4 regions of the Anoxybacillus sp. FSL W8-1294 genome follow, and region 2 is predicted to be linked to each of the others. Evidence: riboswitches for the same ligand, from Rfam matches in the RefSeq annotation. Region 2 holds a riboswitch; each other region holds the start of a gene.
What was found. A riboswitch is a leader RNA that binds a small molecule or an ion and turns the genes downstream of it on or off. The one in region 2 is predicted to bind S-adenosylmethionine.
Positions count from the first base shown of each region.

Region 1: another riboswitch for S-adenosylmethionine. It lies ahead of mtnW (2,3-diketo-5-methylthiopentyl-1-phosphate enolase); the one in region 2 lies ahead of metK (methionine adenosyltransferase).
Region 3: another riboswitch for S-adenosylmethionine. It lies ahead of NSQ23_RS11310 (methionine biosynthesis PLP-dependent protein); the one in region 2 lies ahead of metK (methionine adenosyltransferase).
Region 4: another riboswitch for S-adenosylmethionine. It lies ahead of NSQ23_RS11820 (bifunctional homocysteine S-methyltransferase/methylenetetrahydrofolate reductase); the one in region 2 lies ahead of metK (methionine adenosyltransferase).

Region 1 covers NZ_CP150179.1:1,971,487-1,977,153, forward strand. The annotation lists gene NSQ23_RS10495 (cupin domain-containing protein) at 1-451, opposite strand, end outside; gene NSQ23_RS10500 (methylthioribulose 1-phosphate dehydratase) at 466-1,071, opposite strand; gene NSQ23_RS10505 (2-hydroxy-3-keto-5-methylthiopentenyl-1-phosphate phosphatase) at 1,068-1,727, opposite strand; gene mtnW (2,3-diketo-5-methylthiopentyl-1-phosphate enolase) at 1,724-2,944, opposite strand; SAM riboswitch class I at 3,005-3,111, opposite strand; gene NSQ23_RS10515 (pyridoxal phosphate-dependent aminotransferase) at 3,201-4,373, opposite strand; gene iscB (RNA-guided endonuclease IscB) at 4,701-5,667, shown strand, end outside.
Region 2 covers NZ_CP150179.1:565,070-570,736, reverse strand. The annotation lists gene NSQ23_RS03135 (alpha/beta hydrolase) at 1-95, opposite strand, end outside; gene NSQ23_RS03130 (gamma carbonic anhydrase family protein) at 180-710, shown strand; gene NSQ23_RS03125 (phosphatase PAP2 family protein) at 784-1,314, shown strand; gene metK (methionine adenosyltransferase) at 1,691-2,896, opposite strand; SAM riboswitch class I at 3,017-3,125, opposite strand; gene pckA (phosphoenolpyruvate carboxykinase (ATP)) at 3,299-4,885, shown strand; gene NSQ23_RS03110 (acyl-CoA desaturase) at 5,180-5,667, opposite strand, start outside.
Region 3 covers NZ_CP150179.1:2,126,525-2,132,191, forward strand. The annotation lists gene NSQ23_RS11300 (HD domain-containing protein) at 1-70, shown strand, start outside; gene metC (cystathionine beta-lyase) at 91-1,230, opposite strand; gene NSQ23_RS11310 (methionine biosynthesis PLP-dependent protein) at 1,234-2,337, opposite strand; SAM riboswitch class I at 2,410-2,517, opposite strand; gene NSQ23_RS11315 (DUF5626 family protein) at 2,902-3,468, shown strand; gene NSQ23_RS11320 (cupin domain-containing protein) at 3,844-4,323, opposite strand; gene NSQ23_RS11325 (class III extradiol ring-cleavage dioxygenase) at 4,445-5,215, shown strand; gene mscL (large conductance mechanosensitive channel protein MscL) at 5,229-5,624, shown strand.
Region 4 covers NZ_CP150179.1:2,206,479-2,212,145, reverse strand. The annotation lists gene NSQ23_RS11820 (bifunctional homocysteine S-methyltransferase/methylenetetrahydrofolate reductase) at 1-1,531, opposite strand, end outside; SAM riboswitch class I at 1,599-1,701, opposite strand; gene NSQ23_RS11815 (YajQ family cyclic di-GMP-binding protein) at 1,795-2,286, opposite strand; gene NSQ23_RS11810 (BMP family ABC transporter substrate-binding protein) at 2,453-3,418, shown strand; gene NSQ23_RS11805 (methyl-accepting chemotaxis protein) at 3,431-5,083, shown strand; gene NSQ23_RS11800 (DUF3941 domain-containing protein) at 5,115-5,240, opposite strand; gene NSQ23_RS11795 (DegV family protein) at 5,272-5,667, opposite strand, start outside.

The DNA.
Region 1 (5,667 bases), 1.4 Mb from region 2:
CCATTAACGTAAAGAAATGCGGATTTCCTTCTGGTACGGAAATAACGTCGCCTGCCTCTAGTTCAACGTCAAAATAACCTGTTTGTTCATCGCCCTTAATGACGAAAATGCCATGACCAGCGACGATCGCCCGCACTTCATCTTCCGTATGTGTATGCACTTGTTCAAATTTTTTCAACAACTCTTCTAAATTTGGCGTTTGTTCACAAAGCGCCACGACGTCCCACGTTTTATAGCCTCTCCGCTTCGCTAAATCTTCAATTTCCGTCTGAAACGTCGCTAAAATATGCGCTTTTTCTTCGTCTGTTAATACAAACTTGTTTTGTAAATGAGCAGGAAGTTTGCTTGCATCCCACCGTTCATACAACACCCCTTGGTTGTTTAAAAACGCCGCAACGTTTTCTTTTCCTTCAATAACTTCCCCTGTGTTTCGCACTTTAATGACTGCCATACATATTTTCCCCCTTATCGTTTAATAAGCAATAATTTCACATGATATTGACATAAAAACTCGCACGCTTCTAAAAACTTTTTCGCCTCTAACACATCTTTTCCCCAAACGGTAATGCCGTGGTTGCGAATAAGCACCGCACCAGCATCTCCATGGACATGGTCGGCGAACGCTTTTGCTAACGTCGGAATATGGGCGAAATTCGGAATAATCGGAATGCGAAATTGCGCATCTTCCTCCCATAATCCGAACGCTTTAATGATTTCTTGATTCGAAAAGACGACTTCCCCTTCGTCACCGTACAGTTCTGAAACGATATTGTTGTCGACCGTATGCACGTGCAAAACGCAACCGGCGTTCGTTTTGTTGTAAATTTCAACGTGAAGAAGCGTCTCCGCCGACGGCTTTACATGCGTCGCTTCCGCCGGTCGTCCGTCAGCATCGACGAGTAAAAAATCTTCCGCCGTCTCTTTTCGCTTATCTTTTCCGCTTGCGGTGACAAGAAACGTAAGCGGCTCATCGCTCACTTTCAGCGACAAATTGCCGCTTGTCGCCATAAACCAGTCGCGCGCCGCTAGCTCTCGTTTGACTTCCGCTAGCTCTTCCCATTTCTCTTTCACACAATCACCTCGCTCTCTTTTAACACATGAATGACGTCATAAAACGTCGTAAACGGCGTATGCGGTAAGTTTAGCTCACGGCATTTTTCAAGTAAAAAGTCGCGCGCGATGACGTGATCGGCTCGTTTTGCTGCCGCTAAATCGGTAATGGAATCGCCGATGACGATCGTTTTTGCCCCTTTTGGCGCGAGTTTACGAAGAAGCGACGGCTTGCAGCAGCCGCATCCATTTTGGCAATATTCATCGCACGCATGCGGCCACGTAATGCGAATCGTATCGCCGCTAAAATCGGCGCTGTTACAAAAAATGCGCTCTTTTTCAACGAGCCCGTCAAGCAGCGGATAAACGAAAAAGTCGATGCCGCCGCTCACAATATAAAGCGGAATTTGTCGCTCGTTCGTAAACGCGACAAAGTCGGAAAATCCGTCGCGAATGCGCGCGGTGTCAATCAGAAATTGCACGATGTCTTCTTTCAGCGTCGTCGGCAACAACGAAAACATCCGACCGACCCCTTCCTGCACCGTACATGCCTGCGCCAATATATCGTCTTTGATCGCTTCCCACTCCGGCGGAGCAAACTGTTTCATTAAAGCAATAATATTATCGTTTAACGTAATCGTCCCATCAAAATCGCAAAAAATGACCGGCTTCATCATGCGCTCCCCCATAAGTCAAGCGCTTGTTTTAACGCTTCGTTTTCCGTCGCAGCCTCATGAAGCGAACGCCCAGAAAGCACCGCTTCCACCGCGGCGCGAAACGCTTGCCCGCCACCGACAGCGCCTTGCGGATGTCCGTGCACTCCACCGCCCGCGTTAATGACACAATCGATGCCAAAGTCGCGCATAAGAAGCGGCACAAGCCCCGGATGAATACCGGCAGATGGAACAGGGAATGCGCGTAAAAACAAATCTTCTTTCGTCAACTCCTCAGAAATGGCGAGCGCCTGTTGCTTTTCAAGCGCAACGCTTCCGTACGGCGATGGAAAGAGCGAAAAATCTGCCCCTGCCATGCGCAACAATTTCCCAAGTAAAAGCGCATAACTGACGCCATACACGTGCGACGAAGCGATCGCTCCGCTAAACGACGGATGCGCCATAATCGGCAAACGAATGTCGTCATCTTCACGAAGCGCTTGCAACACGTCAAGTCCGTATGTAAAGACGTTAAACAATAATACGTCCGCGCCAAGTTCTGCCGCGCGCCTTGCTTTGTCTTTTAGTTCAAACGTTTTTCCGGTTAAGTTCACCGCATATAACGTCCGATGCCCTGTTTGTTCGTACACGTCTTGTAACGCTTGTTTTCCTGCGACGATCCGTTTTTCAAAAGGGGTAAGGTCGTTATCAAACAAAATTTCATCATCTTTGACGAGATCGACGCCGCCAAGCGCTTGCAGTTTTAATTGTTCGGTGACGTATTGTAAATCACGCCCAATGACCGCTTTAAAAATGCTCATCACAAGCGGACGGTCAAAGACGCCAAGCTTTTCGCGAATGCCGTCCATGCCAAAGCGTGGACCGGGAAATGCCCGTTTTAATTCATCCGAAAACGTAAGATCAACGAGTTTAATCGTTCCGTCAAGCGACAACTTCCCAAACGTCGTCGTCAAAATCGCTGGAAAATCGGCGCTAAAATTGACGCTCGGATACGAAATGCGCACGAGCGCCCGTTTAAGCCGCTTCCCGAAATACGTATTGACGCGCTCGTCTTCGTCCAGCTGTTCGATACAGTCGACGATGCCTTTATGCTTTTTTAACTGCTCTTGTTCAAGCTGCGGCAAATCGGTCCACGAACCGACAGTGAGCCCAAGCGCGATTCCTTCCGCTTTTTTCGCCAAATCTTTGTCATCATGAATCAAATACGTTGCGGTAATCATACTCCCACTCCTTTACAAATAAAAAACCTCTTCATAAGAAGAGGTTCGATCAGTCGTCTCTTCTTATCTCTCAGCGATTGCTGCGAGAATTAGCACCGTGCTTAACAGCTGTTAAGTCGGTTGCCGGGCTTCATCGGGCTCGTCCCTCCGCCTACTCTTGATAAGAATTCGCAATGTATATAATTTTTTGAACAGTTCGTTTTTCGTAAATGTAATTCGAATTATGCCAGCACTTTCTCCATTTGTCAATCATTTTTTAAAAAAGTTGCAACCGTCCGATTCGTTCCGCTGCTTCTTTTAGCCGTTCTTCACTCGTCAATAGCCCTACGCGCACGTAGCCTTCCCCATGTTCCCCAAAACCGATGCCCGGTGCGACCGCCACATGCGCTTGATTAAGCAAAAGGTCAGCAAACGTCTCAGACGTATATCCTTTTGGCACCGGAAGCCAAGCGAAAAACGAACCTGCTGGCGCTTGCACGTCCCACCCGATTTCACGAAGCGCATGAATAAACGTATTGCGCCGCGATTCATACGTCGCCACAAGCTCGGCGACGCATTGTTGCGAATCAAGTAGTGCGACTGCTGCCGCTTCTTGAATCGCCCCGAACATGCTGACGTATAAATGGTCTTGTAATACGTTGATCGCTTCAATCATGCTTTCGTTACCGACCGCAAAACCGATGCGCCATCCTGCCATATTGTACGTTTTTGAGAACGTATAAATTTCAATGCCGACGTCTTTCGCCCCTTCGACTTGTAAAAAGCTTACTGGCTTTTTCCCATCAAAACCGATCGCCCCGTACGCAAAATCGTGCACGACACCAATCCCGTATTTTTGTGCGAACGAAACTGTTTCAGCAAAAAATGATTGTGTTGCCGTCGCGCCTGTCGGGTTGTTCGGATAGTTTAAAAACATAAGTTTCGCTTGTTTTACGACACGTTCGTCCAACTCCTCATAATTAGGCAAAAAATTGTTTTCCGCTCGCAGCGGCATCGTTTCCATGCGCGCTCGCGCGAGCACAACGCCCGACCAATAATCTGGGTATCCAGGATCAGGAACGAGCACAACATCGCCTGGGTTTAATAAACAAAGCGGCATTTCGACTAGCCCAGCTTTTCCGCCAAATAAAATGGCGACTTCTTTTTTCGGATCAATCGTTACCCCATATTCGCGCTTATAAAATGTCGCCACCGCCTCTTTTAAAAACGAATAGCCGCGAAATGGCGAATATTTATGATATGTCGGGTTGGCAGCCGCTTGCTGAAGCGCGGCAACAATATGCGGAGGCGTCGGCTGATCCGGGTTTCCTTGTCCTAAATTAATAACATCTCTTCCTTCAGCAATGACCGCATGTACTTTTTGGACGAGCGAAGCGAAGAATTGCTTCGGTAGTTGCTGTAACAAGTTCGATTGCGGAAATGTCGTCATTTTTCCCACCTACTTCACAAAAAGGTTGAAATTCTAGTCAAACATCATATATTGTAAAAATCAAAATGTAAAGAAAATTTTTTTGAGGTCAACAACCCAATGACTAAAGTCATGGGCTTGTAAGCCCCATGTTGACCAGACCAAGGCTTGAAACAGAGCCTACGTTATAGATGTCATGACACGTTCGGGTGCTTCTCCAGCCCGTTCCTCTGTCGTGCAAGATTAAACAAGCGTGGTGGGTAGCGCTAGTGTCTTGCACATAACAAGCATCTATAACATGGTCGAGGAGAATATGACCTGCGTAAGCAGAGGAAAGGGGAGGACCCTATGGTTTTTGTGTTAGACACAAATAAGTGTCCGCTTGCTCCTTGTCACGAAGCAGTTGCGAGAAAGCTGTTGAAACAAGGGAAGGCGGCGATTTACAAACGATTCCCATTTACCATTATCTTGAAAAAATCAGTGGACGAATCAGAAAATGAAACAACATATCGGCTAAAAATCGACTATGGAAGTAGACATACAGGATTAGCGATTTTGCGAGGACAAGAAGTGGTATGGTTAGGGCAACTTGACCATCGCACAGACATCAAGGAAAGAATAGATAAAAGGCGTGCTTTTCGTCGAGCAAGACGAAATCGAAAAACAAGATACAGAAAACCACGCTTTCTGAACCGCAAGCGAAAGGAGGGGTGGTTGCCGTCATCACTAGAGAGTCGTGTGCAAAATATCCAAACATGGGTTAGCCGTCTAAAAAAGTTATGCCCCATTGGGTATATATCATACGAAAATGCCAAATTCGACACGCAACTCATGCGAAATCCTGAAATCAGTGGCATTGAGTATCAGCAAGGCACGCTTCAAGGATACGAAGTAAGAGAATACTTGCTTGAAAAGTTTGGACGAAAGTGTTGTTATTGCGGAAAAGAAAACGTTCCACTTGAAGTGGAGCATATTATTCCAAAATCGAGAGGCGGGACAGATCGAATAGATAACCTTTGCCTTGCATGTCGAGATTGCAACCAAAGAAAAGGAAACCAAACAGCAGAAGAGTTTGGCTGTCCACACATTCAAAAACAAGTCAAAGAATCATTAAAAGACACAAGTATCATTAACGCAACAAGACGGAAAGTGTACGAAGTATTAAAGCAGGCAAGATTAGATGTTGAGTGCGGAACAGGTGCACGAACAAAAATGAATCGTATTCGTTTAGGTTTGCCGAAAACACACTATTTTGATGCCTGTTGCGTTGGAGAAAGCACACCAAACCACTTGTACTTCAAAACAAAAGAAGTGT
Region 2 (5,667 bases):
ATTTCAATAAGCCATTTATATCGTCCATGATGCTCAGCTGCACCGTGAACGATCACAATCGTTCCTTTTGCGTTTTCTCCTTCCCATTTCCACATATACACCCCTCCTTTTTATATTTACGAATAGACGAAAAATTTGTACACTAAATATAACAAATTGAACTGAAAGGGACGAGTGAAATGATTTATCCATATAAAGAACATACACCAAACATTGCACCTTCCGCCTTTATTGCAGATTACGTTACTATTACAGGCGATGTAACGATCGGAGAAGAAACGAGCATTTGGTTCAACACCGTCATTCGTGGAGATGTCGCACCAACGATCATCGGCAACCGTGTAAACATCCAAGACAACTCTGTCCTTCACCAAAGCCCAAACAATCCACTCATCATTGAAGATGATGTCACCGTTGGCCATCAGGTCATTTTACATAGTGCCATCGTGCGAAAAGGCGCCCTCATCGGCATGGGCTCCATCATTTTAGACGGTGCTGAAATTGGTGAAGGTGCTTTTATCGGCGCTGGCAGCCTCGTTCCACAAGGAAAAAAAATCCCGCCACGCACACTTGCATTCGGTCGCCCTGCGAAAGTGATTCGTGAACTAACCGAAGAAGACGAGCGTGAAATGGCACGCATTCGTCGCGAATATGTCGAAAAAGGACAATATTATAAATCACTTCAAGTAAACAAACCACGCGACAAATAAGCGTGGTATTTTTACATTGTTTTATTATTGACTTCACATATGTATTTTATCATAAAATCAGGGGGATTTGCTTATGTTACGAAAATGGTACGATTGGGAGTGCAAGTTATTTTACAGCATTAATCGTTATTTTGATCAAAAATGGCTAAACACCTATTTTCGTTCAATTACACACGTTGGAGGGGCTACATTTTCAATTACATCGGTTATGCTAGCCATTTGGCTATTGCGGGATGAATGGCGCGATACTGCTATCGCAAGTGCGATCGCCTTAGCACTTAGCCATATTCCTGTCGCAATGATGAAAAAAATATATCCTCGCAAACGACCGTATATTTCACTGCATAAAACGAAAGTAACAAAAAACCCATTAACTGACCATTCATTTCCATCAGGACATACGACTGCAATATTTTCTGTCATCGTTCCGTTTTTACTATACGCTCCAGCGCTTGCTGTTTGTCTTTTACCTATTGCTGTTAGCGTTGCCGTGTCGCGCATTTACTTAGGGCTTCATCCTATTTCGCGCAGGAGACTCCCACTTCAACGAACAAAGGGAGTAAGTGGGAGAGGAATGCGCGTTCCCCCTTTCTTTTGTGTATGATATAATAGAGGCGTGGAGAAAACCGTTTAATAAAGGCACTCCAGTAACTGCTACTCGATGTATGGAGTTGGTTACAGGAAACGTTGTAACCGTAAAACATCGAGCGTGGGTCCGTCTGTTGTGTGTGGAAGCCAAGTACTGCCAACAGACATGCCGAGAGAATCGGTAACGATGCAGGCATGACCTGCGTCGTTGGGTAGTCGTCAACCTGCCCCTGATGCAACCCCAAGTCAAGGAAGGAGGACAGAGTCCGTTTGCACTTCTGGGGAGTTGCAAGCCCTCACTTCAAGCGTTAGCTAAGTGGGGGTAGTTGACTTTCTGTTCTTACTTAAAAAATAGGAAAGGAGAGCTACATCTTGTAACTCTCCTCTTTTCCTTACTTCGCTAACTCTAATGCTTGTTGTTTTAACGCTTCCGTTTTATCTGTACGCTCCCAAGGAAGGTCGATATCTGTGCGACCAAAGTGGCCATAAGCTGCTGTTTGCTTATAAATCGGGCGACGGAGATCGAGCATTTTAATAATGCCTGCTGGGCGAAGGTCGAAGTTGTTGCGCACCACTTCAATTAATACATCTTCAGACACTTTGCCTGTGCCGAACGTGTCGATTGAGATCGATACAGGTTGCGCCACACCGATCGCATATGCTAATTGCACTTCACATTTATCCGCAAGACCTGCTGCGACAATATTTTTCGCTACGTAACGAGCCGCATATGCTGCCGAGCGATCTACTTTCGTTGGGTCTTTTCCTGAGAAAGCCCCACCGCCGTGACGAGCATAACCACCGTAAGTGTCAACGATAATTTTGCGTCCTGTTAACCCTGCGTCACCTTGTGGACCACCGATGACGAAACGACCTGTTGGGTTAATGAAATATTTTGTGTTTTCATCGATCAACTCCGCTGGAACGACAGGTTGAATGACATGTTCTTTAATGTTGCGCACAATTTGATCTTGTGTAATTTCTGGATGATGTTGTGTAGAAACAACGATCGTATCGATGCGTACAGGTTTGCCGTTTTCATCATACTCCACTGTCACTTGCGTTTTTCCGTCCGGGCGTAAGTATGGTAAAATGTCTTCTTTACGCACTTCTGCTAAACGGCGCGCAAGTTTATGGGCAAGTGAAATTGGAAGCGGCATAAGCTCTTTCGTTTCGTTGCACGCGAAACCAAACATTAATCCTTGGTCTCCTGCACCGATCGCTTCGATTTCTTCATCTGTCATTTGTCCTTCACGAGCTTCTAACGCTTTATCAACACCCATCGCAATATCTGGGGATTGTTCATCAATGGATGTTAATACGGCGCACGTATCTGCGTCAAAACCGTATTTTGCACGCGTATAGCCAATTCCACGAATCGTTTCACGGACAATTTTCGGAATATCTACATATGTAGATGTTGTAATTTCTCCGCTCACTAAAACAAGTCCTGTTGTTACACTCGTTTCGCACGCAACACGCGCATTTGGATCATTTGCTAAAATCGCATCTAAAATCGCATCGGAAATTTGGTCACAAATTTTATCCGGATGCCCTTCCGTTACAGATTCAGATGTAAACAGACGACGTTTAGGCATTCAAACATTCCTCCTCAGTATAATGACAAATGATACGGTACTCATCCCTCTTATTATGGTCTATCGTGAAAAAAACCTTTCCCTCAGAGGAAAGGTTTTTGCATTTGTCTGCGCCTTTCACTCTTATCGTTCAAGGGCGTTCCCTTGCCACAGGTTAGCACCTTTTCACGTATGTGACGGTTGCTGGGTTTCATCGGGCCTGTCTCCCTCCACCAACTCGGGATAAGAGTATCCGTTCATCTCAGCATCATATCACATCTGTACGAAACGAGTCAACGTTTTTCTATATGGATTATTTTGAAATTAAACTGAAGAAAAATACAATAATTAGTATGGACTATTTATCAAAATGTGTTATACTTTTTACATAAAGATAAATCAAACAAAGGTAGGTTTTGTCCAATGAATTCCATTGAACTGACAAACAAATTATCAACACTCTTACAAAGGGATGGGGTTTTTCATAACTTATCTGTACCACGACTAGTAGAAAAAGTACTAGCTCGGAAAGAAGGCATCCTAACTTCATCAGGAGCAATTTGTGCAAAAACTGGAAAATATACAGGCCGTTCTCCAAAGGATAAATATATTGTCGAAGAACCGTCTGTGAAACATAAAATTGATTGGGGAACTGTCAATCAACCTATTTCTGGAGAGGTATTTGATAAGCTTTACAACAAAGTGATCGATTATTTAATGACAAAAGAAGAACTATTTGTATTTAATGGCTTTGCAGGCGCAGATCCAGCTTATCGTTTGCCGATTCAAGTTGTCAACGAATTTGCTTGGCATAACTTATTTGCCCATCAATTGTTCATTCGTCCAACAGCGGAAGAATTACAAACACATGAACCACAATTTACAGTCATTTCTGCACCAACATTTAAAGCTGATCCATCTATTGACGGCACGCGCTCAGAAACGTTTATTATCATCTCATTCGAGCGCCGCACTGTACTAATTGGTGGAACAGAATATGCTGGTGAAATGAAAAAATCCATTTTCTCTGTCATGAACTTTTTATTGCCAGAACAAGGAATCTTCCCGATGCACTGTTCAGCAAACGTCGGTCAAGAAGGTGATGTCGCGCTCTTTTTCGGTTTATCTGGTACAGGAAAAACAACGCTTTCTGCTGATCCAAACCGTCGGTTAATTGGCGATGACGAGCACGGTTGGTCAAACAACGGTGTTTTTAATATTGAAGGTGGATGTTATGCCAAATGCATTAACTTATCACGTGAAAAAGAGCCACAAATTTTTGATGCGATTCGCTTCGGCTCTGTATTAGAAAACGTCATCGTTGACCCAGACACGCGCATACCAAACTATGACGATGCAACATTAACTGAAAATACGCGCGCAGCATATCCGCTCGAAGCGATGGATAATATTGTTCAACCAAGCATTGCAGGTCATCCGCATACGATCGTCTTTTTAACAGCAGATGCATTCGGGGTATTGCCGCCAATTAGTAAATTAACGAAAGAACAAGCAATGTATCATTTCTTAAGCGGATATACAAGCAAGTTAGCGGGCACAGAGCGCGGAATTACAGCACCGGAAGCAACGTTCTCTACATGCTTCGGTTCACCGTTTTTACCGCTTCCTGCAACGCGTTACGCAGACATGCTTGGTCAAAAAATTGACGCCCACGGTGTTCAAGTGTTTTTAGTAAACACCGGTTGGACTGGTGGTGGATACGGCGTTGGTGAACGAATGAAGCTATCGTATACACGCGCGATGGTAAAAGCAGCGTTAGAAGGGGAATTAAACAACGTAGAAACCGTTCAAGATCCTATTTTCGGTCTTCATATCCCGCTTCACGTTCCCGGTGTGCCTGATGAAGTGTTACAACCGAAAAGCACATGGGCAGATCAGGAAGCATATGAACAAAAAGCAAAAGAGCTTGCGGCGAAGTTCCAGGAAAACTTTAAAAAATTCACAAACATTGATCCACGCATCGAAAAACTCGGTGGGCCAATCGCGTAAACAACAAAAGCTGCCTGTTTCGGCAGCTTTTTTCTTTTTTTTATTGTTTGTACAAAGTTTGTACAAACCATTTACGAAATGGAACATATAGTAGTATACAAAAACGAACAAAAGGAGGCTAAAAAATGACGAGAAGACGAAAAATTATATTAAAAGCAAATTAAAAGAAAAAATGAAATAGCTTTCAATGACACATCTCCCCTATAATAAAACATGCAAGAAAATAATAAGACGTGGCGAATTGTCCACGTCTTGTTTTCTTTATAAAAACAAAAAGCGCCGAGATGCAACGCTTTATTTTTCTTTTACCATTTTTCCTATAACATTTTCTTTCACTTTATGCGAAAGGTCATCTATATTTAATCCATATCCAAGCGTGCCGTATACATATCCTTCACGCGGCTCGATTAGTTCTGTTTGTTCGTGATAAAGCCGTGGTGTTTTCCATAGCGCAATTAACGCTTTTGTCATCGGCATTTCATAATAACGATCCGGCCATAGTTGTTTAATATATTGTTTAACGAGCGGATAATATTTTGAACTCATCGCTGGGAACAAATGATGTTCTGTATGGTGCGAAAAGTTAAAATGCAATACGTCGACCCACTTCGGAACGATGACAGTTAAGCTGTTTGCTAATGGATCGTTAACTGGAACGAGCGGATTTAAGCGATGGTTCGTTGAAATGTATCCCATCACGATCGTATTTCCAATAAGTAGTGGAAGAACGAACGCAAAGAGCCATTTTTCTACTCCGATCATCAACAATAACCCAATCCATA
Region 3 (5,667 bases), 1.4 Mb from region 2:
AAAAATTCAACAACTTGATCGCATGGTCGAACAGCAAATGAAGCGTGATGCGCTCGACCAAATTAGCTAAGGCTAGGCGATGTGCCTAGCCTATACATATGATAACGCCTGTTCCACATCAGCAAGCAAATCATCGGTCGCCTCTAATCCAACACTTAAGCGCAACAAGCCGTCCGTAATGCCGCGACGATGGCGCTCCGCTTTCGGCATAGCGGCATGCGACATTTTCGCCGGATACGATAAAATCGACTCGACCGCCCCGAGACTGACCGCAAACACAGGGATGCGCGCATGTTTCACAAACGTCCGCACCGCTTGTTCGTCCTCCAATTCAAACGACAGCACCGCACCAAATCCGCGCGCTTGATCGCGATGAATATCGTGTCCTTCATGAAAAGAAAGCCCAGGATAATATACGTGCGCAACTTTCGGATGATGATGGAGAAACTGCGCCAGCTGCAACGCCGAACGTGAAGCATAATCTAACCGAACGTGAAGCGTTTTTAACCCGCGCAACACGAGCCACGCATCTTGCACGCCAAGCACCGCCCCGAACGAATATTGCAGTTTGCGAAGCTGTTTTGCGAGACGCTCGTCTTTTACAACCGCCAGCCCAGCTACAACGTCGCTATGGCCAGCTAAAAATTTCGTCGCGCTATGCAAAACGACATCGACGCCGAGATCAAGCGGACGCTGTAACAGAGGGGTCGCAAACGTATTATCTAAAAACGTCAAACAACCGTGCGCTTTCGCAAGCTTCACAACCCCACGAATATCCGTAATTTTCAAAAGCGGATTCGATGGCGTTTCCATATAAATGACTTTCGTATTTGGACGAATGTGGCGCGCTACCGCATCTAAATCGGTCATATCAACAAACGTATGTTCGATGCCAAATCGGCTCAATACGTCCGTGATGATGCGATACGTTCCACCATACACATCATCGGTAATTAATACGTGATCTCCTTTTGACAACAATAAAAATGCTGTTGAAATGGCAGCCATGCCGGAAGCGAACGCAAAACCGCTCACTCCACCTTCTAATTCCGCAATCGTTTCCTCAAGCGCCTCGCGTGTCGGATTTCCCGAACGGCTATAATCGTACTTGCCAAACGTATCAAAATCAAACTGATGAAACGTCGATGCATGATGAATCGGGACGCTAACTGCCCCTGTTTGCGCATCAATTCGCCATTTATTATGAACAAGTTGTGTTTGTAAATCCATCTTTTACACCTCTTTCATGCGTTGAAACGCTTGAGTTAAATCGGCAATTAAATCGTCCGCATGTTCAATGCCGACAGAAAAACGCAATAAGCGATTACACACCCCGTTTGCGATGCGAATATCCTCTGGAATATCCATATGCGTTTGCGTCGCTGGATACGTAATAAAACTTTCGACACCGCCTAAACTTTCCGCAAACGTAATCAGTTTTAAACTTTGTAAAAAGGTATTCACCCATTTTTCATCGCGCACGCGAAACGACAACATGCCGCCTCTCCCCGGATACAATACGTCCGTCACATCTTCATGTTCGACTAAAAATTTATATATCGCCTTTGCGTTTTGTTCGTGCTGGCGCATGCGCAGCGCAAGCGTCTTCATGCCGCGAATTAACAGCCATGAATCAAACGGTGATAACACCGCCCCGATCGCGTTATGATACATCGCGAGTTGCTCGCACAGCTCTTTTCCTTTGGCGACAATGAGCCCGGCAAGCACATCGTTATGCCCGCCTAAATATTTTGTCGCGCTATGAATGACGATATCAGCCCCTTTCGTTAATGGCTTTTGTAACACAGGGGTATAAAACGTATTATCAACAATAAGAAGAAGCCCATATTGCTTCGCGAACGTTGCCACCGCTTCAATATCCGCCTCTTGCATAAGTGGATTTGTCGGCGTTTCTAAAAAAATCGCTTTCGTTTTGTCCGTCACATGCGCCTTTACCGCATCGAGATCGCGAAAATCGACGTATGTAAACGACAAACCGTATTTCTTCCACCCTTTTTCAAATAGCCGATACGTTCCGCCATATAAGTCGGCGGAAACGAGAAAATGGTCGCCGCTTTCAAACAGAGCAAACACCGTTTGAATCGCTGCCATACCTGAGCTACAAGCGAAACCTTGATCTCCTTCTTCTAGCTGTGCAATCGCTTCTTCGACAATATGCCTTGTTGGGTTGCCGGTTCGAATGTAATCGTACCCTGTCGACTGTCCGATTCCTTCATGCCGATACGCTGTTGAAAAATATACTGGCGGATTGACCGTCCCTGTCACCGTCTCGCTTCGATTGCCAATTTGCGCTAATATCGTTTCCACATGACTCATTCGCTCTCTTCCTTTCTAAAAAAATAAAAGCCTTCAAAGAAGAAGGCTTTTTTGTCCATAGACAATCGCTTCTTCTTATCTTCCGAATTGAACGCCAATTCGCTGGATTTAGCACCTGACCGCTTTCGGCTGGTTGCTGAAGGTTCATCGGGCCAGTCCCTCCCCTTCTCTTGATAAGAACGTAAAACGGTATTGAATTTTCTGATTTTTAATTAATGTACATCATTTACAACAAAATTGCAACTGTTTTCTTCACTAAAAGTTGTGCTTGATTTTTTCGCAACATGCCCCCCTCGCGCTTGTAAGGAAAAATCAGTGAGTCAATGATTTTTGCAAATCTTTGTCTAGGAGAGCATATCGCTTGTCAAGCACATGTTGTGATGATGAACCCCTTTTTTATATAAAAAACAACAGATAAGTCTTATCTGATATAACAGAACGCATACCTCCTTGTATAGGAATATGACAAACTTTATTTTTTACAATAATGTGAATTATATAGAATTTTGGACTATAAATCATGTAAAATATATCTTAAATTATAATTACTAGGAGGTATTCCAATTGAAAAAAATTCTTACTCTTACAATATTTCTGACTAATATTTTTGTATTCGGGTTTTACGAGTCTTTTTCATATGCATCAGAACTATCTGTTACAGAAGAAACAGAAAACGAAAAAGAGATTGTCGTTCAGTTCGATTTGTCTAATCAAGAAAAACACGAGATAAGTATCGTCGATGAATTTGGGAAAGAAATAACCTTTATCGTTGAGCCCTTTATTTTATCGGAAAGCATGAATTATGACAAAGTAAGTGTATTTTCGTATCAACATCTTTTTCCATATGGGAAGTCTACTTACCAAGTAAAAGCAACAACCCCTTATATGGGAATTAGTTATTTTATTGATGTTAACATTCCTAACAATATCGAACAATCCCAAATTATTAAAGCTTATTCCTATGATTATTGGATTATCGGAGGAACTCTGAATAACATTACTTTGAATCATACGGATAAAACAGCTAAGTTTTCTGCTGATGTATCATGGTTAGGAGGACTTGGTGGAGCAAATGTTTATGTTAAGGCAATTTTATCTGGGAATCTTCTTACTATAAGTACAAGAATGTAGGACGATTAATAAATATTCACTAGCTCTAAGAATGATTTTTATTATTTAATTGAAAACTAATTACTAAGGACGGAGAGCAATGGGATACTTTTCACTTGTAGCCATTATTATTTTTGCATTTTCACTATTTTTTCTTTTGAAATGTGCTTACCAGCTAAAAAAAAATAGCGATATACAAATTAAACAAAACGAACACATTATCCAATTACTAATAGAACAAAATCATAAAAAGAGATAATATGAACAAAATACACAGATCCAATAGAACCGACAACACTGTGTCAATAGCTTTTCTGTTTTGAAGTTGAGTACTCAATCACATTTTTTGTAGTTTGGCAGTGAAAAAGGGGGACAAAGATTGTCCCCCTTTTTCTCTCATTCCGCCGCAAGAGCATCGGCTTTTGTCGGATGGACGGTACCCGCTGGATGTTGTGGCGGTGCATAGATGGAATACAATTTTAGCGGAACGTTTCCAATGTTTATTACATTATGCCATGTTCCAGCAGGGACAAAAATAGCAGAACCGTCGCCCACTCGTCGTTCAAACGTTAGCTCGTTTTTCTTTTTCCCCATCCGTACAATCCCTTCGCCTTGTTCAATACGTAAAAATTGATCCGCGCCCGGATGAATTTCTAAACCAATATCCTCCCCGACACGCAAGCTCATTAACGTCACTTGTAAATGCGTACCTGTCCATAACGTCGTACGAAACATATTGTTTTGTTTCGTCGCTTCTTCTATTTGAACAACAAATGGATTCGGCCCGTAATCTTTCGCGGTTGCTGGCGGAAGCGGATAAGGCATGACCGGATATGGATACATTGGATACACGTAATGCGGATAGTAATAATACATGTTCTCACCTCTTTTTCATATTCATCGTCATGTTATGCACAACTGCCCGACCATGCGCCTCGCATGCAAAAATCGACAAATCAGAAATATATATGGTACATTAAAAAAAAGGAGGGAGATAATGAAAGCACCTGCTTTATTTCTTGCGCATGGATCACCGATGTTAGCGATTGAAGATAGCGCATATACATCGTTTTTAACAACGCTCGGAAAACACATGCATCCAAAAGCTATCGTCGTCTTTACTGCACATTGGACGACGCGTCAACCGACCGTTTCATCGATTGACGGAACGTATGAAATAATTTATGATTTTTCCGGTTTCCCACGTGAATTGTATGAAGTAACCTATGCTGCACAAGGTTCAGTCGAATGGGCAAAACGCGTCCAACATCATCTGAAGCACGTCTCACCTATCGTCAATATCGATGAAACACGTGGACTTGACCACGGTTCATGGGTATTGTTAAGCCGACTATTTCCAGAGGCAAACATTCCAATCATCCAAGCATCTGTCGTTCCGTGGTGGACACCAAAGCAATTGTTTCAACTCGGAGAGGCACTCCGCCCGTTGCGTGACGAAGGTGTCATGATCATCGGCAGTGGTGGCACAGTGCACAATTTAATGGCGCTTCGCTGGGATGAACAAACGGAAGCAGATTCTTGGGCTGTTGCTTTCGATGATTGGTTGCTTGCCCAGTCATCTGCCCATAGTGAAGATGTGTTTCACTATGAAGAAAAAGCCCCTTATGCGAAACAAGCTGTCCCAACACCAGAACATTTAGCACCGTACTGGATCGCTTACGGAGCAGGCGACCGCAAAGAAGCTCCACGCGTCTTATTTCGAGCATACGAGTACGGAAGCTTAAGTTTAATGGCTGTATCGTTTTAGAGGAGGGGTTCGGATGTGGCAAGAATTTAAAAAATTCGCAGTACGGGGCAACGTCATCGACTTAGCTGTCGGGGTCATTATCGGCGGGGCGTTCGGGAAAATCGTTTCTTCTCTCGTCAACGACATCATTATGCCGCTCGTTGGTCTTATTTTAGGCGGCATTGATTTTAGGGGGTTGTCTTGGAAAGTCGGCGAAGCGGAAGTGAAATACGGGGCGTTTCTTCAAACCGTCGTTGACTTTTTAGTTATCGCCTTTTCGATTTTTCTATTTGTCAAACTTTTAAACAACTTGCACGAGCGAATGAAAAAACAAGAAGAAACGAAACAAACCGCACCAACGATGACAAAAGAACAACAACTGCTCACAGAAATTCGCGATTTGTTAAAACAGCAAAAAGAAATGTCGTAAATGGCTGTCCGAAAAGTCGCATGTCATCCTATCAAGAGCTTAT
Region 4 (5,667 bases), 1.3 Mb from region 2:
GTTTTGTCGCCTCGTATACGTCTTCGATTTGTTTTTCACTATATAGCGGCTGCGTTAAAAAATATTGCGCTCCGCATTCAATTTTTTTCTCTAGTCGTTTCACCGCTTTATCTAAATGGCGTACGTTCGGATTAAAGGCCGCAGCGATGGAAAAGTTCGTTTTTTGTCCGAGCGGTTTTCCAGAATACGAAAGCCCTTCGTTAAATTGACGAATTAACGAAATGAGGTCAAATGACGATAAATCGTAGACGGATGTCGCCCCTGGAAAGTCGCCGACTTTTGATGGATCGCCGGTTAAAGCGAGCACATCGGTCATGCCGAGCGTATGAAGCCCCATTAAGTGCGACTGTAAGCCGATTAAATTGCGGTCGCGGCATGTAATGTGAATAAGCGGGCGCATGTTCAGTTGTTGTTTGACGATCGTTCCGACAGCGACGTTGCTAATGCGTGGTGTTGCTAGCGAATTGTCAGCAAGCGTTAGCGCATCAATATGTGCTTCTTTCAACGCTTTGGCGCCTTCTAAAAATGTTGTTAAGCCGAGCTTTTTTGGTGGATCGAGCTCGACGATGATCGAACGGCGCGTGCGGGCGATGTCGGCTAAGGAAGGTTCTTTCGCCCGTTCCGCTTCTTGCACGACGATTGTATGCCGTTGTTTCACTTTTTTTTCATATACAGGTGTGCGGTCGGACAGGGCGCGAGCGATAGCGGAAATATGTTTCGGCGTCGTTCCACAACATCCGCCGATGAGTCGAACTCCTTGATCGCGAAAGGCGCGCGCTGTTTCTTCAAAATATTGTTCGCTCGTTTCATAAACGAACCGTCCGTCGCGATATTGCGGCAAGCTTGCGTTTGGGTACACCGATAAAAAGGCGCGCGTCGGAATCGGCACTTCTTCAAGCGAGCGCAACATATGATACGGACCGAGATGGCAGTTTAAGCCAACGACATCGGCGCCAAGCTGTTCGAGTTGACACAGCGCATCTGCAAGCGGCATGCCATGTTGTAAGACGCCAATGTCGTGCAAGGTGACGTGGGCGATGATCGGCAACGTCGTTTCTTGGCGAGCGATGGAAAGAACGGTTTGCAGTTCTTCAAAATCGTAATACGTCTCAAGCAGCAGGCCATCGACGCCTTCGTTTAACAAGACGTACAGTTGCTCGCGAAACGTTCGTTTCACTTCTTCGAGCGAAATGGTGCTTTTATTTGTGCTGCGGAGTCCCCCAATTGTGCCGAGCACATAGGCGCGTCCTTTTGCGGCTTGCTTGGCAAGTTGGACAGCCGCTTTATTGATTTCTTTCACATCGTCTTGCAAGCCGTAGCGAGCAAGTTTTACATAGTTGGCGCCATATGTGTTCGTTTGGATCACTTCAGCTCCTGCTTCGATATACGCTTCGTGAATATGAACGATTTCTTCAGGCTTTGTCACATTTAATTCTTCAAAACAGCGATCGATGCCGTGCGCATATAATAACGTCCCCATCGCTCCATCGGCGATGACGATGCGTTCTTTTAAATCATCTAGCAATCCCACGTCCATTCCTCCGTTTCTTTTTCAAATAAAAAAGTCTCCTCCATAAGAAGAAGACGTTGCACGCTCCTTCTTATCTTCCAAGCGAATCGCTTGTCTGGACTTAGCACCTTGACGATCGTCAGGTTGCTGAAGGTTCATCGGGCCAGTCCCTCCCCTTCTCTCGATAAGATGATGTGTATGAAGTTACTCATAAATGTAACTGATTTTTTAGAAATATTCAACTATTTTATTTGAGAAAAGAAAAAAGAAGGCGCATAGCCTTCTTAACGGTAGTTGACGAATTGGACGTCGATCGGTAAATCTGCTTCGCGAATCGCGGCGATGACTTTTTGCAAATCGTCTTTACTTTTGCCGCTGACGCGAATTTGGTCTTCTTGAATTTGACTTTTCACTTTTAAACCTGTATTTTTAATGATTGTGTTAATTTTTTTCGCGTTGTCTTTGTCGATGCCTTGAACGAGTTTCGCACGCTGGCGCACCGTTCCGCCAGACGCAGCTTCCACTTTTCCGTATTGAATGTTTTTTGTAGGGACGCCACGTTTAATAAGTTTGCCGATGAGCACATCTTTCAGTTGTTCTAGTTTGAACTCGTCGTCGGAAATAAGAATAAGCTCGTCTTTTTCAAGCGAAATGTCGCTTTTGCTCCCTTTAAAGTCATAGCGATTTTGAATTTCTTTTAACGCGATGTTGATGGCGTTCGTGACTTCCGACAAATCGACTTTTGACACGATATCAAATGAACTTTCTTTTGACATATGGATCACCTCGGCATAAATTCGTTGTGTTTCCATTATAGTCGATCGTTGGCATATGAACAACTTTACAAAATTTTTATATTAAAAAGTAAACAAACTGTCGAATGTTGTCGATATAATAAATGAAGTGAGATTTAATCGAATAGTAAGGAGATGAGGAAATTTTATGAAAAAAATCATTTCACTCATGATGGCATTTGTTTTGTTGCTTGCCGCTGGGTGTTCGCAAACGAGCTCATTTCAGCCGAAAGAGCGTGTAAAAATTGGCATTATGTTATCAGACGTTGGACTTGGCGATCAATCATTTAGCGATTCGGCGTTTAAAGGATTGATGAAAGCGCGTGATGAACTTGGCGTCTTTTTTGACTATCGCGAATTAAAAGAAACCGGAACGTATGAAAAAGGGCTAACGGAACTTGTTGAAGCTGGGAACGATCTTGTCATCGGACTTGGGTTTATGGTGCAACAAGATTTAGAAAAAGTCGCGAAAAAATATCCGAAACAACAATTTATATTGATTGATGCGGTGTCTGATTTACCAAACATCACTTCGATTACGTTTAAAGAAGATGAAGGAAGCTTTTTAGCGGGCGTCGTCGCTGGCATGTTGACGAAAACGAACAACGTTGGCTTTGTTGGCGGAGCGGATGTACCTTTAATTCGTAAATTTGCAAACGGCTTTATTCAAGGGGTAAAAGCGGTGAAGCCAGAAGCGAAGGTACAAGAAGTGTATGCCGGCAATTTCGGTGATGATAAACTTGGGGCACAAATCGCGAAACAAATGATCGGAAACGGTGCCGACGTGTTGTACGCAGCAGCAGGGTTTACAGGTGTTGGCGTGTTGCGCGAAGCGGAGATGAATAAAAAATATGCGATCGGTGTCGATAGCGACCAATATTTTTATGCGGAAAAAGCGGTTGTGACATCGATGTTAAAAAATGTCGATGTGGCGCTATATACGGTCATTCAACAATATGTCGAAAAGAAAGAAGTGCCTAAAGGGACGGTCGAACTCGGCTTAAAAGAAAACGGTGTTGATTTAGCACCGATTCGCGTTGTGACATTCACTCCAGAACAACAAGCAACGCTTGAAAAATGGAAAGAAAAAGCGACGAACGGCATCGCACAATAAAGGAGGGATACGATGTCCATTAAACAGCGATTGTTATTTCATTCATTAGCCACGCCAATTATTGCAGGCGCCATTATTGTGTTTATTATTATGAATATGCTGTCGATTCAATCGTCCAATCAAGATTTTGTGCCACTCATGATGAAGACGCAACATTTACAAGCAGAATTGAAGGCGACGAAGCAAAGTTTAAGCAACTATGCGTATAGCCCGACAGAAGGAAATAAACAAGAAGTGCTTGTTCATTTAGCGGAATCGGAAAAGCTACTTCAAGCGTTAAATAAAGGATTAACTCAACCGTATTTCCGTTCTGCACTTGAACAGGCGAATAAAAAATTTGCGGCGCTTGATGCGGAATCGAAAGCGGCACTTGATGCGCGAAATGTAGCGGAAATTCGCCGCCAATCGATGCGGGCAGAAGGAGTATTAAACGACATATACGTCGTGAACACGTATGTCGCTGAATATTATACGTATATGCAACAAACGTTACAAAAGCAAATTTCAGGCGTTATTACCATTTCGCTCGTTGCGATTGTCATCGTGTTATTGTTTGCTGGATTTAGCGGATTCCGTCTAACGCAAAAAATTACGACGCCGCTCAAAAAAATTGCTGAAAACGCGAAGCAAATCGCAAGCGGCAATTTGCGCATCGAGCCTGTGAAATATAACGGGAAAGATGAGCTTGCTGATTTAAATGCAGCATTTACAACGATGGCTGATCAACTAAACGGTTTGCTTCAGTCGGTTGATACAGTAAGTAAGCAAGTCGAGACGTTTGCGAAAGATATTGATGATGAAACGAAAATGTTGACGGAAATTAATAGCCAAGTTGCCGTATCAACGAACGAATTGTCGGCAGGGGCACAAAGTATTTCGGAAGACTTGCAAAGCGCGGTGCAACTCATTGAGCGAATGGAACAAATGGTGCAACAAAATGTCACACGCACCGAACAAACAGCTCGATATAGCGATGAGGCGGTGGAAGCGATCACGCATGGTCAAGCTGCGCTAGCCGAACAAAAATCGTTTATTGATGAAAATGCGAAAGCGACCGCTTCGATTGAACAATCAACGAAGCAGTTTGCAGCGTATGCAAGCAAAATTGAAGATATGGCTAAAGCTGTATCGGACATTGCTACGCAGACGAACTTGCTTGCGTTAAATGCCGCGATTGAAGCGGCGCGTGCAGGGGAGGCAGGGAAAGGATTTGCAGTCGTCGCGGAAGAAGTGCGCAAACTGGCAGAAGAATCATCGAAAGCGACGAACCAAATTTTTGAGATGGTTCAGCTTATTCAGTCAGGGCTAACGAACATCACTGAAGCGGTTCGCCGCGGCGTTCATATCGCTGATGCGCAAACAAAAGCGATTGAGATGACAACCGATGCGTTTGCACAAATTGAAAGTAAAGTACAACATATTACAACAGACATGCAAGCGCTTGTGATCGGTATGGACGAATCGAAAGAGCTTGGTAAAAACGTCTTGCAAAACGTCGAAAGCATTAGTGCCGTTGTCGAACAGTCCGCAGCAGGTAGCGAAGAAATTGCTGCGTCAATGGTTGAGCAATTAGAAGCGTTCAAAAAAATGAGCGAAAAAGTGACGACGTTGCGCCAACTAACAGACGACTTACAAAAAATGATGGCGAAGTTTCAAATGAAGTAAAAAAGATGCTCCGCGCGAGCATCTTTTTTGTTTACAAATGATTCGTTTCTTTTGAGTAGGCGCGCTTGCCAGCTTGGCGATTTTTCTCGCGCTCCATATTTTTTTCGTGTCGTTTCGCGTTATTGTCTTTTGCTTTTTTGTCGTTGTCGCTTGTCATCGCTTCGTCACCCCTTTAAAGGGTAGTGTAATCAATGCCCAAGCTGTTTATTCAAGAAAAAGAGGGCGATCGTTCCCGGTCCGGCATGTGCTCCGATGACGCCGCCGATTTCAGAAATGAAAAATTGTTTGCAGCCGAACGTTTCTTCAATCATCGCTTTTAGTTCGAGCGCCGTTTGTTCGTCATCGCCATGGCTAATGCCGATGAGCTGGTTTTGCACGTCTGCTCCGCGCTCTCGCATGATCTCAACCATGCGCTTTAGTACTTTCTTCCGCCCGCGCACTTTTTCAATCGGAATCAACTTTCCATCTTCGACATGAAGAAGTGGTTTAATGTTTAGTACCCCGCCGACAAATGCTGCTGTTTTGCTGACGCGACCGCCGCGCGCTAAATATTGTAGGTCATCAACGGTAAAAATATGTTCCAT